2 regions of the Frigoribacterium sp. VKM Ac-1396 genome follow, and region 1 is predicted to be linked to the other one. Evidence: predicted binding sites of a transcription regulator. Region 1 holds the regulator's gene; the other holds the start of a gene.
The links. Region 1 encodes LexA, which represses DNA repair genes until DNA is damaged. Its sites were predicted from a motif close to TCGAACANNTGTTCGA; they were not measured.

Region 1 (4,994 bases):
CTGTCGACCGAGGCGGGCCTGCTCGAGACCGAGCCGCGCGCCGAGTGGTTCATGGACTACCACAACGCCGACGGCAGCCCCGCCGAGATGTGCGGCAACGGCATCCGGGTGTTCGCGCGGTACCTCGTCGAGCGGGGGCTCGTGTCCATGGGCGACGACGACGTCCTGGTGGTCGGCACCAGGGCCGGCGCGCGCGAGGTGCGCCGTGACGGCACGGGGTTCCGGGTCGACCTGGGCCCGTGGCGCCTCGGCGACGACGACCCGGTCGTGCGGGCTCGCCAGCTGCACGCCGCGCGCCCCGGCCTGCCGATCTCGGTCGGCAACCCGCACGTGGTCGTGGCACTCGCGGGCGACGAAGAGCTCGACGGCCTCGACCTGACCTACGTGCCGATCATCGAGCCGGCCCCGGCCGACGGGGCGAACGTCGAGTTCGTCGTCCCGGCCGACCCGCTCGTCGTCGACGGTCTCGGCCGCATCCGGATGCGCGTGCACGAACGGGGCAGCGGCGAGACCCTCTCCTGTGGCACGGGTGCTGCCGCGGCAGCCCTGGCCACCCGACACTGGGCGGGTGCCTCGGCGCCCGACGGCTGGTTGGTCGACGTGCCCGGGGGTGTCGTGGGCGTCTCGATCAGCCACCACGCCGACGGCGAGCACGTCTCGCTCAGTGGTCCTGCCGAACTCGTCTTCACCGGGGCGCTCGAGATCTGACGTCCGCCGACGCCGCGGGCGTCGCGTCAGACGGCGTCGACCCGCTCGGCGCGAAGCACGCGATAACCCTTGCTGGTGGAGGCGCGGGTCACGTCGACGACGTCGCCCATCGTCTCGTCCATCCACCGGTGCAAGGAGTCCGCCCCGAGGTTCTTCTGCACCACGAGCCAGGCCTCCGCGCCGTCGTCGAGCCGGGGCAGCCAGCGCTCGAGGAGCGAGTGCAGTTCGGCCTTGCCGACCCGGATGGGCGGGTTCGACCAGATCGTCGCGAACCGCAGGTCGTCGGGAACATCGTCGGGGGTGACGGCGTTGACGTTCTCGAGGCCGACCGACCGCGCGTTCTCGCGCACGAGGTCGAGCACTCTCTCGTTCACGTCGACGGCCCAGACCGTCGCGTCGGGTGACGACAACGCGAGGCTCAGTGTGATGGGGCCCCACCCGCACCCGACGTCCAGCAGATGGCCCGTCTCCGGCGGCGTCGGCGTGCCCGCCAGCAGCACCGCGGTGCCCGGGTCCACGCGGCCGGGGCTGAACACGCCCGCGGCGGTGGTGAGCGTCAGCTCGCGCCCCGCGAGGACGACGTCGATCGTCCTGGGCTTGGCCGCGCTGCCGGGCTGGGGTGAGAAGTAGTGCTCGCTGGCCATGCTCGTCAACCTACCGAACATCGACGGAGACGTCGTTCCCCGCTCACCGCAGACCGAAAGGGTTAGTATCACCCCGATGACAGACCACACCACGACACCGCTCGACTCCGAGCGGGACGACCAGCCCGACGACGTCGTCGCGCGCGTCCTCGATCGTGCGGCCCAGCGGGCCTCCGGGTACACCGTCTTCTCTCCGGCGCAGGCCATCCAGACGCGGTCCCTGCACGACGGGGGTTCCGACGGCGACCAGTCCGAGCGCGACGACCGCCAGGCCCTGCGACGCGTCGCGGGCCTCTCGACCGAACTGCAGGACGTCACCGAGGTCGAGTACCGCCAGCTGCGCCTCGAGAACGTCGTCCTGATCGGCGTCTACTCGCAGGGCTCGATGTCCGACGCCGAGAACTCCCTCCGCGAACTCGCCGCCCTGGCCGAGACCGCGGGCGCCGTCGTGCTCGACGGCCTGCTGCAGCGCCGTCCGAACCCCGACCCGAGCACGTACCTCGGCAAGGGCAAGGCCGAAGAGCTACGGGGGACGGTGGCCGCCCTGGGGGCCGACACGGTCATCGCCGACACCGAGCTGGCCCCCAGCCAGCGCCGCGCCCTCGAGGACGTCGTCAAGGTCAAGGTCATCGACCGCACGGCCGTCATCCTCGACATCTTCAGCCAGCACGCCAAGAGTCGCGAAGGCAAGGCGCAGGTCGAACTGGCCCAGCTCGAGTACCTGCTGCCGCGCCTCCGAGGCTGGGGCGAGTCGATGTCCCGCCAGGCCGGTGGCCAGGTAGGAGGCGCGGGTGCCGGAATGGGCAGCCGCGGCCCCGGTGAGACCAAGATCGAGCTCGATCGTCGTCGCATCCACACCCGCATGGCCCGGCTGCGTCGGCAGATCAAAGAGATGAAGCCCGCCCGGGACGCGAAGCGGGCGAACCGCGATCGCAACGAGGTGCCCACCGTCGCCATCGCCGGGTACACCAACGCGGGCAAGTCGAGCCTGCTGAACCGCCTCACGAGTGCCGGCGTCCTCGTCGAGAACGCCTTGTTCGCGACCCTCGACGCGACGGTGCGCAAGAGCGTGACCGCCGACGGCCGTCCCTTCACCTACGCCGACACGGTCGGGTTCGTCCGCAACCTGCCGCATCAGCTGGTCGAGGCCTTCCGGTCGACGCTCGAAGAGGTCGAGGCGTCGGACGTCATCGTCCACGTCGTCGACGGGTCGCACCCCGACCCGGCCGCCCAGCTGGCCACGGTGCGCGACGTCATCGCCGAGGTCGACGGGCGCGACATCGCCGAGATCGTCGTGTTCAACAAGAGCGACCTCGTCGACGCCGACCAGCGGCTCGTCCTGCTCGGGCTCGAACCGACCGCCGTCTTCGTCTCGGCGCGGACGGGCGAAGGGATCGACGAGCTCCTCTCGCGCATCGCGTCCGTCCTGCCCGAGCCCGAGATCGAGCTCGACCTGCTGGTGCCCTACGACCGCGGCGACGTAGTCTCGCACCTGCACGACTCGGGTCGTGTCGTCAGCACCGACTACGAAGAAGACGGCACCCGGGTGCACGCTCGCGTCTACCCGGGCGACGTCGCCGGACTGACGGAGTACGTCGCCCCGGTCACGTCCGCCCGCTGACGCCGCCTCGTCGAGTCGGACGAGACGAAGCGCCGGTCACCTCAGGGTGACCGGCGCTTCGTCGTTCGGGCTCCGCGGTGCCCCGAGGATCTAGACCGAGCGCAGCACCGCGACGACCTTGCCCACGATCTGGGCGTGATCGCCGACGATGGGCTCGAAGGCGCTGTTGCGAGGGAGCAGCCAGGTGTGGCCGTCGCGCTGACGGAACACCTTGACCGTCGCCTCGTCGTCGAGCATGGCGGCGACGATGTCGCCGTTCTCGGCGTCCTGCTGCTGCCGGACGACGACCCAGTCGCCGTCGCAGATGGCCGCGTCGATCATCGAGTCGCCGACCACCCGCAACATGAACAACTCGCCCTTGCCGACGAGCTGTCGCGGCAGCGGCATGACGTCCTCGATCTGCTGCTCGGCCGTGATGGGGATGCCGGCGGCGATGCGGCCGACCATGGGCACGTGTGCGGTGTCACCGTCGTCGCTCGTCGTGAAGACGGTGGCAGGGGGAGCGACCGGTGCCACGTCGTCGACGAGCACCTCGAGGGCCCGCGGACGGTTCGGGTCACGACGGATGCGGCCGGCGAGTTCGAGCTGGTTCAACTGGTGGGTGACGCTGGAGAGTGACCTCAACCCGACGGCGTCACCGATCTCTCGCATGCTCGGCGGGTACCCACGGCGGCCGATGCTCTCGGTGATGGCCGCGAGGATCGTCGCCTGCTTCGCGGTCAGCTCCTTGCGGGGGAGGAGGCCCGACTCGGCTCGACGGGGCGCGTCGGGGGACGCCTGCGGGGTGCGCTTCGGGTCGCTCATGGGTCTCCTGCCGTCGATGTCGGTGGTCCCTGTTTGACTCTCACCACCGATCGAAACCGTATCCGATCAGGCGGTGTCGACAAAACACATGTTCGAGTGTGTCGCGTCTTCTCCACCTGATCAGGCCTCCGATCGAGGCTGAGATCCCGTCAGAGGGGTTGAAAGCGCGAGAAATCGAATGTATGTTCGGAACACGTCTTCGTGTCCGGCATTCCCGGCCGAGTGCCGGGCACGAACTCGTCCCCTGTCTTCCCACGGTGAAAGGACCACCTCATGAGCGTCACCTCCTCTCCAGCAGTTGCGTCCCCCGTCGACCCGTCCCGGGTCGTCCGCACGCGCCTCCGCATCACGCGGCGAGGCCGAGCGGTCGTCGCGGCGCTCGTGGCGATCCCGGCAGTCATCGTGGTCGGTGCGCTCGTCCTCAACGGGGGCGGAGCGGTCGCGTCCGACACGACGGGCTCCACCGACTTCCAGCACGTCACGGTCGACGGTGGCGAGACCCTGTGGCAGGTCGCCTCCGAGATCGCCCCCAGCTCCGACCCCCGCGACGTCATCGCCGACCTGGTCTCGCTGAACAACCTCCCCAGCGCCGAGGTCTCCGCCGGTCAGAGCCTCGCGGTCCCGACGCAGTACGCCCGCTGACCCACGAGGCGCACGGCCCCGGCACTCCTGCCACCCACCGTCCCCGTGGCTGACGGAGGCGGGGGCCAGCGGCCCGCCCGTACCATGGTGGGGTGTCCTTCAGTCTCGACGACCTGCCCATCCGTGACGACCTGCGCGGTCTGACGCCCTACGGCGCCCCGCAGAAGAAGGTCGCCGTCGCCCTCAACGTCAACGAGAACACGCATCCCATCCCCGAAGACGTGGCCCGCGACATCGTCGAGTCGATGGCCCGAGCAGTGCTCGACGTCAACCGGTACCCCGATCGCGAGTTCACCACCTTGCGTGAATCGCTCGCGACGTATCTCGGGCACGGGTTGACCCCAGAGAACATCTGGGCGGCGAACGGGTCGAACGAGGTCATCCAGCAGCTCCTCCAGGCCTTCGGCGGTCCGGGGCGGTCGGTGCTGGGCTTCCCCCCGACCTATTCGATGCACTCGATCATCACGACCGGCACGGGCAGCCGGTGGGTCGAGGGTCGCCGTGACGAGGGGTTCCGCATCTCGCCCGAGACGGCCGTCTCCGAGATCGAGCGCACCCGCCCCGACATCGTCTTC
Region 2 (4,994 bases), on a different contig from region 1:
GAAAGCTCGACCGCGTCACGAGCGAAGAGATGCTCGAGCTCGCGGCAGCCGGTTCGAAGGTGCTGTACATCCGCGCCGTCGAGTACGCCAGGCGCCACGGCGTCACCCTGCACGTCCGCTCGTCGTTCAACAACAACGAGGGCACGCTCGTCGTCAACCCGAAAGAGGGAGAGAACGTGGAAGAACCCATCATCAGCGGGGTCGCCGGCGACCTCAGCGAGGGCAAGATCACCGTCGTCGGCGTCCCCGACGTGCCCGGCAAGGCCGCGCAGATCTTCCGCACGGTCGCCAAGACCGGCGCCAACATCGACATGATCGTGCAGAACGTCTCGGCCGCCTCGACGAGCCGCACCGACATCTCGTTCACCCTGCCGAAGTCCGAGGGCGCCGTCGTGCTCCAGGCCCTCGAGTCCGACCGGGCCGAGATCGGCTTCGAGTCGCTGCAGTACGACGACCAGATCGGCAAGCTCGCCCTCGTCGGAGCCGGCATGCGGACGAACGCCGGCGTCTCGGCGCGACTGTTCACCGCCCTGTTCGAGGCGGGCATCAACATCGAGATGATCTCGACCAGCGAGATCCGCATCTCGGTCGTCACCCGGGCCGACACCCTGAACGACGCCCTGCGCGTCGTGCACACGGCCTTCGGCCTCGACGCCGAGGTCGACGCCGTCGTCCACGGCGGCACCGGCCGCTGACGCGACCCGACCGCCGACCGCAGGAGGCGCGCGCGGTCCGTCACCGCGCCTCCCGACCCTGCCCCGCCGCTTCGAGACACCGCACCACCGAACCCCCAGGAGGACCCCATGGCCGAAGGACTGCGCGTCGGCGTGATCGGCGCGACCGGACAGGTCGGCAAGGTCATGCGCACGTTGCTCGACGAGCGTGACTTCCCCGTGGCCGAGATCCGGTTCTTCGCGACCGCCCGCTCGGCCGGCACGACCCTGCCCTTCCGCGGCGCCGAGATCGTCGTCGAGGACGTCGAGACGGCCGACCCCACCGGGCTCGACATCGCGCTCTTCTCGGCGGGTGCGACGGGCTCGCGGGCCCACGCCCCGCGCTTCGCCGCGGCGGGTGCCCTCGTCATCGACAACTCGAGCGCCTGGCGCATGGACCCCGAGGTGCCGTTGGTCGTCAGCGAGGTCAACCCGCACGCCCTCGACCAGGCGGTCAAGGGCATCGTCGCCAACCCGAACTGCACGACGATGGCGGCCATGCCCGTGCTGAAGGTGCTCGACGCCGAGGCGACCTTGCAGCGGTTGATCGTCAGCACCTACCAAGCCGTGTCGGGCAGCGGCCTCGCCGGCGCGGACGAGCTGCTGCAGCAGACCCGGGCCGCGATCGCCGGCGACACCATCGGCCTCGTGCACGACGGCCACGCCGTCGAGCTGCCCGAACCCGTGACGTACGTCCGCCCCATCGCCTTCGACGTGATCCCGCTCGCGGGCTCGATCGTCGACGACGGCACCCGAGAGACCGACGAAGAGAAGAAGCTGCGCAACGAGAGCCGCAAGATCCTCGAGCGTCCCGACCTGCTGGTCAGCGGCACCTGCGTGCGCGTCCCGGTGTTCACCGGCCACTCGCTCTCGATCAACGCCGAGTTCGCCTCCGACATCACGGTCGAGCGGGCCGAAGAGCTGTTGCGCGACGCCCCCGGGGTCGTGCTGACCGACGTGCCGACGCCGCTCGAGGCGGCCGGCGCCGACCCGAGCTTCGTCGGCCGCATCCGTCACGACGAGGGCGTCCCCGGCCACCGGGGGCTGGCGTTCTTCATCAGCAACGACAACCTGCGCAAGGGTGCGGCGCTGAACGCCGTGCAGATCGCCGAGCTCGTCGCCGCGAAACGCTCCGCCGCCGTCTGAGACGCTCCGACGGGGGTGGACCGGGGCGTCGACGACGTCACCGGGTCTCTCGATGTCGAGAAACCCCGGGTCCGTCCCGGGTCGGGCACCCGGGGCCCGGGCGGGGCCCAGGCCTAGACTGACCTCCGTGACTGAAGCGAAGAAGCCCGTCGACGTAGCCCTCATCGGGGCCGGCATCATGAGTGCCACCCTCGGTGCCATGATCAAGCAGCTCGAGCCGAGCTGGACGATCGAGATCTACGAGGCCCTGGGCGACGTGGCCCTCGAGTCGAGCAACCCCTGGAACAACGCGGGCACAGGCCACTCGGCCCTCTGCGAGCTCAACTACACGCCCGAGCGGGCCGACGGCACGATCGACACCTCGAGCGCCGTCAAGGTCAACGAGCAGTTCCAGGTGTCCCGCCAGTTCTGGTCGTTCCTCGTGGCCGAGGGCGCCCTGCCCCAGCCCGACGCCTTCATCAACTCGACCCCGCACATGAGCTTCGTCTGGGGCGAGAAGAACGTCGAGTACCTCCGCAAGCGCCACGAGGCGCTGCGCGAGCACCCGCTCTTCCAGGGGCTCGAGTTCAGCACCGACCCGTCCGTCATCCGGTCGTGGGCGCCCGTGCTCATCCCGGGCCGGGCCGAGGGCCAGCCGATCGCCGCGACCCGCATCGCGGCCGGAACCGACGTCGACTTCGGGTCGCTCACGCGCCTCCTCTTCACCTACCTGCAGGGCGAGGGCGCGACCCTCGAGGTCGACCACCGGGTCACCGACCTCACGAAGCTGCGCGACGGCACCTGGCGCGTCGCCCTGCGCGCGACGGGCGGCAGCCCCACGACCGTCGACGCACGCTTCGTGTTCGTCGGTGCCGGGGGCGGGGCCCTGCACCTGTTGCAGAAGTCCGGCATCGACGAGATCAAGGGCTTCGGCGGGTTCCCGGTCAGCGGCGAGTTCTTGCGGTGCGACGACCCGGCCGTCGTCGGCAAGCACCAGGCCAAGGTCTACGGCAAGGCCGCCGTGGGCTCGCCGCCGATGTCGGTGCCGCACCTCGACACGCGCGTGGTCGACGGCCAGGCCAGCCTGATGTTCGGGCCCTACGCCGGGTTCAGCCCGAAGTTCTTGAAGCACGGCTCGATGCTCGACCTCTTCGCCTCCATCCGCCCACACAACCTCTACCCGATGATCCGGGCCGGTCTCGCCAACCTGTCGCTGGTGAAGTACCTCGTGGGCCAGCTCGCCGCGAGCAAGCAGACCAAGTTCGAGTCGCTGCGCGAGTTCATGCCCGACGCCGACCCGAAGGACTGGTACCGCATCACGGCCGGGCAGCGCGTGCAGGTCATCAAGAAGGACGCGAAGAAGGGCGGGGTGCTGCAGTTCGGCACCGAGGTCATCACGGCCGGCGACGGCACCATCGCGGGTCTGCTGGGTGCGTCGCCCGGTGCGTCGACCGCCGTGCCGATCATGCTGACCGTGCTCGAGCGGTGCTTCCCCGACCGCATCGCGGCCTGGAAGCCCCGCCTCAACGCGATGATCCCGACCTACGGCGACGACCTGTCGTCCGACGAGCGTCGTGCGGCCTCGACCATCGGTGCGACGGCGGAGGCCCTCGGCATCCACGCCTGACGCCCTCGGTGGTCGCCTCGCGGTCTACTGGCCGGGCCCGGCCCGGTCGGGCGCGCGCGCGTCGGGCCGGCTTGACCACCGTTCGAACGTGTGTTCGAATGGGCTCATGCGATGGTCCGAGCAAGCGATCGACACCGAGAAGGCGTCGGCCCTGCCCGGCCTGGCGCGCCTGAACAACCTCATCACCTCGGTCACCACGCCCGAGTTCGCGGGGGTGACCTTCCACGAGGTCGTCGCGAAGAGCGCCCTGAACCGCGTCCCGGGCGGTGACTCGGCCCTTCCGTTCGGCTGGACGATCAACCCGTACCGAGGGTGCAGCCACGCCTGCGTCTACTGCTTCGCCCGTCCCACCCACGAGTACCTCGACCTCGACGGCGGCGACGACTTCGACCGGCAGATCGTCGTCAAGGTGAACGTCGCCGAGGTCCTCGCGCGCGAGCTGCACCGTCCGACCTGGCAGCACCACCCGGTCGCCCTCGGCACCAACACCGACCCGTACCAGCGGGCAGAGGGGCGCTACCGGCTCATGCCGGGCATCATCGCGGCGCTCGCCGACTCGGGCACGCCGTTCAGCATCCTCACGAAGGGCACGCTGCTGCGGAACGACCTGCCCCTGCTCGCCGAGGCGGCGCAGCACGTGCCCGTCGACCTGGCCATGTCGATCGCGATCCACGACGACGACCTGCAGCAGTCGGTCGAGCCGGGCACGCCGACGACCGCTGCCCGTCTGGCCACCGTCTCGGCGGCTCGCGACCTCGGGCTGTCGTGCTCGGTGTTCATGATGCCCGTGTTGCCGTACCTGACCGACGGGCTCGACCACCTGCACGCGGCCCTCGCGGCGGTGCGCGACTCCGGCGCGTCGAGCGTCATGTACAGCGCGCTGCACCTCAAGCCCGGCGTCAAAGAGTGGTGGTTCGCCTGGCTCGAACGCGAGCACCCCGAACTCGTCCCGAAGTACCGCTCGCTCTACGCCCAGGGCACCTACGCCCCGACGGGCTACCGCTCCTGGCTGGCGGCCCGCCTGCGTCCGCTGCTGCGCGAGTACGGCCTCGAGAAGGGGCGAGCCGACCCGTCCACCGGGTCGATGCGTTCGGCGGCCCTCGACGACAGCGCGCGCTCGCTGCGGTTGCTGGGACTGAACGGTCGGGGCGCCGGCGCCCACGCCGGGGCCGGCACCGCAACGGGCGGGGGGTCCGACGTGGCCGACACGGAGCGGGCAGGGGCACCTCGGGCGTTGATCGCCTCCGAGCTCCCGGGCGGCGCCCGGACGCAACCGCGGCTCTTCTGAGTCGTCCCGACGGCCATGGCCCGAACCGTCGTCTGTGCCCCGGGTGGGCAGAACGGGGCACAAACGGCGGGCATCGTCCGCCTGCCCGCGTCGACGACCCCACATGTCGGGGTACACGGGTGCCCAGGCTTCTGCCATGATCTCTCCAGACCACGAACGAGCCGATCAGGAGGCCGCATGCTGCTCGGCCTCCCGGCCCACCTCGCCCCGGCGGCCCTCGGCGACTCCGTGTCGAGGGCAT

Region 2: the regulator LexA is predicted to act here: its motif matches at 3,548-3,563, upstream of ITJ55_RS05020 (Rv2578c family radical SAM protein).

Annotation. Positions count from the first base shown of each region.
Region 1 covers NZ_JADKSD010000002.1:1,086,500-1,091,493, forward strand. Annotated here, with positions in the region: gene dapF (diaminopimelate epimerase) at 1-708, shown strand, start outside; gene ITJ55_RS12135 (class I SAM-dependent methyltransferase) at 735-1,352, opposite strand; gene hflX (GTPase HflX) at 1,429-2,973, shown strand; gene lexA (transcriptional repressor LexA) at 3,064-3,777, opposite strand; gene ITJ55_RS12150 (hypothetical protein) at 4,051-4,419, shown strand; gene ITJ55_RS12155 (histidinol-phosphate transaminase) at 4,512-4,994, shown strand, end outside.
Region 2 covers NZ_JADKSD010000001.1:1,086,445-1,091,438, reverse strand. Annotated here, with positions in the region: gene ITJ55_RS05035 (aspartate kinase) at 1-695, shown strand, start outside; gene ITJ55_RS05030 (aspartate-semialdehyde dehydrogenase) at 804-1,859, shown strand; gene ITJ55_RS05025 (malate:quinone oxidoreductase) at 2,038-3,465, shown strand; gene ITJ55_RS05020 (Rv2578c family radical SAM protein) at 3,572-4,753, shown strand; gene ITJ55_RS05015 (sensor histidine kinase) at 4,931-4,994, shown strand, end outside.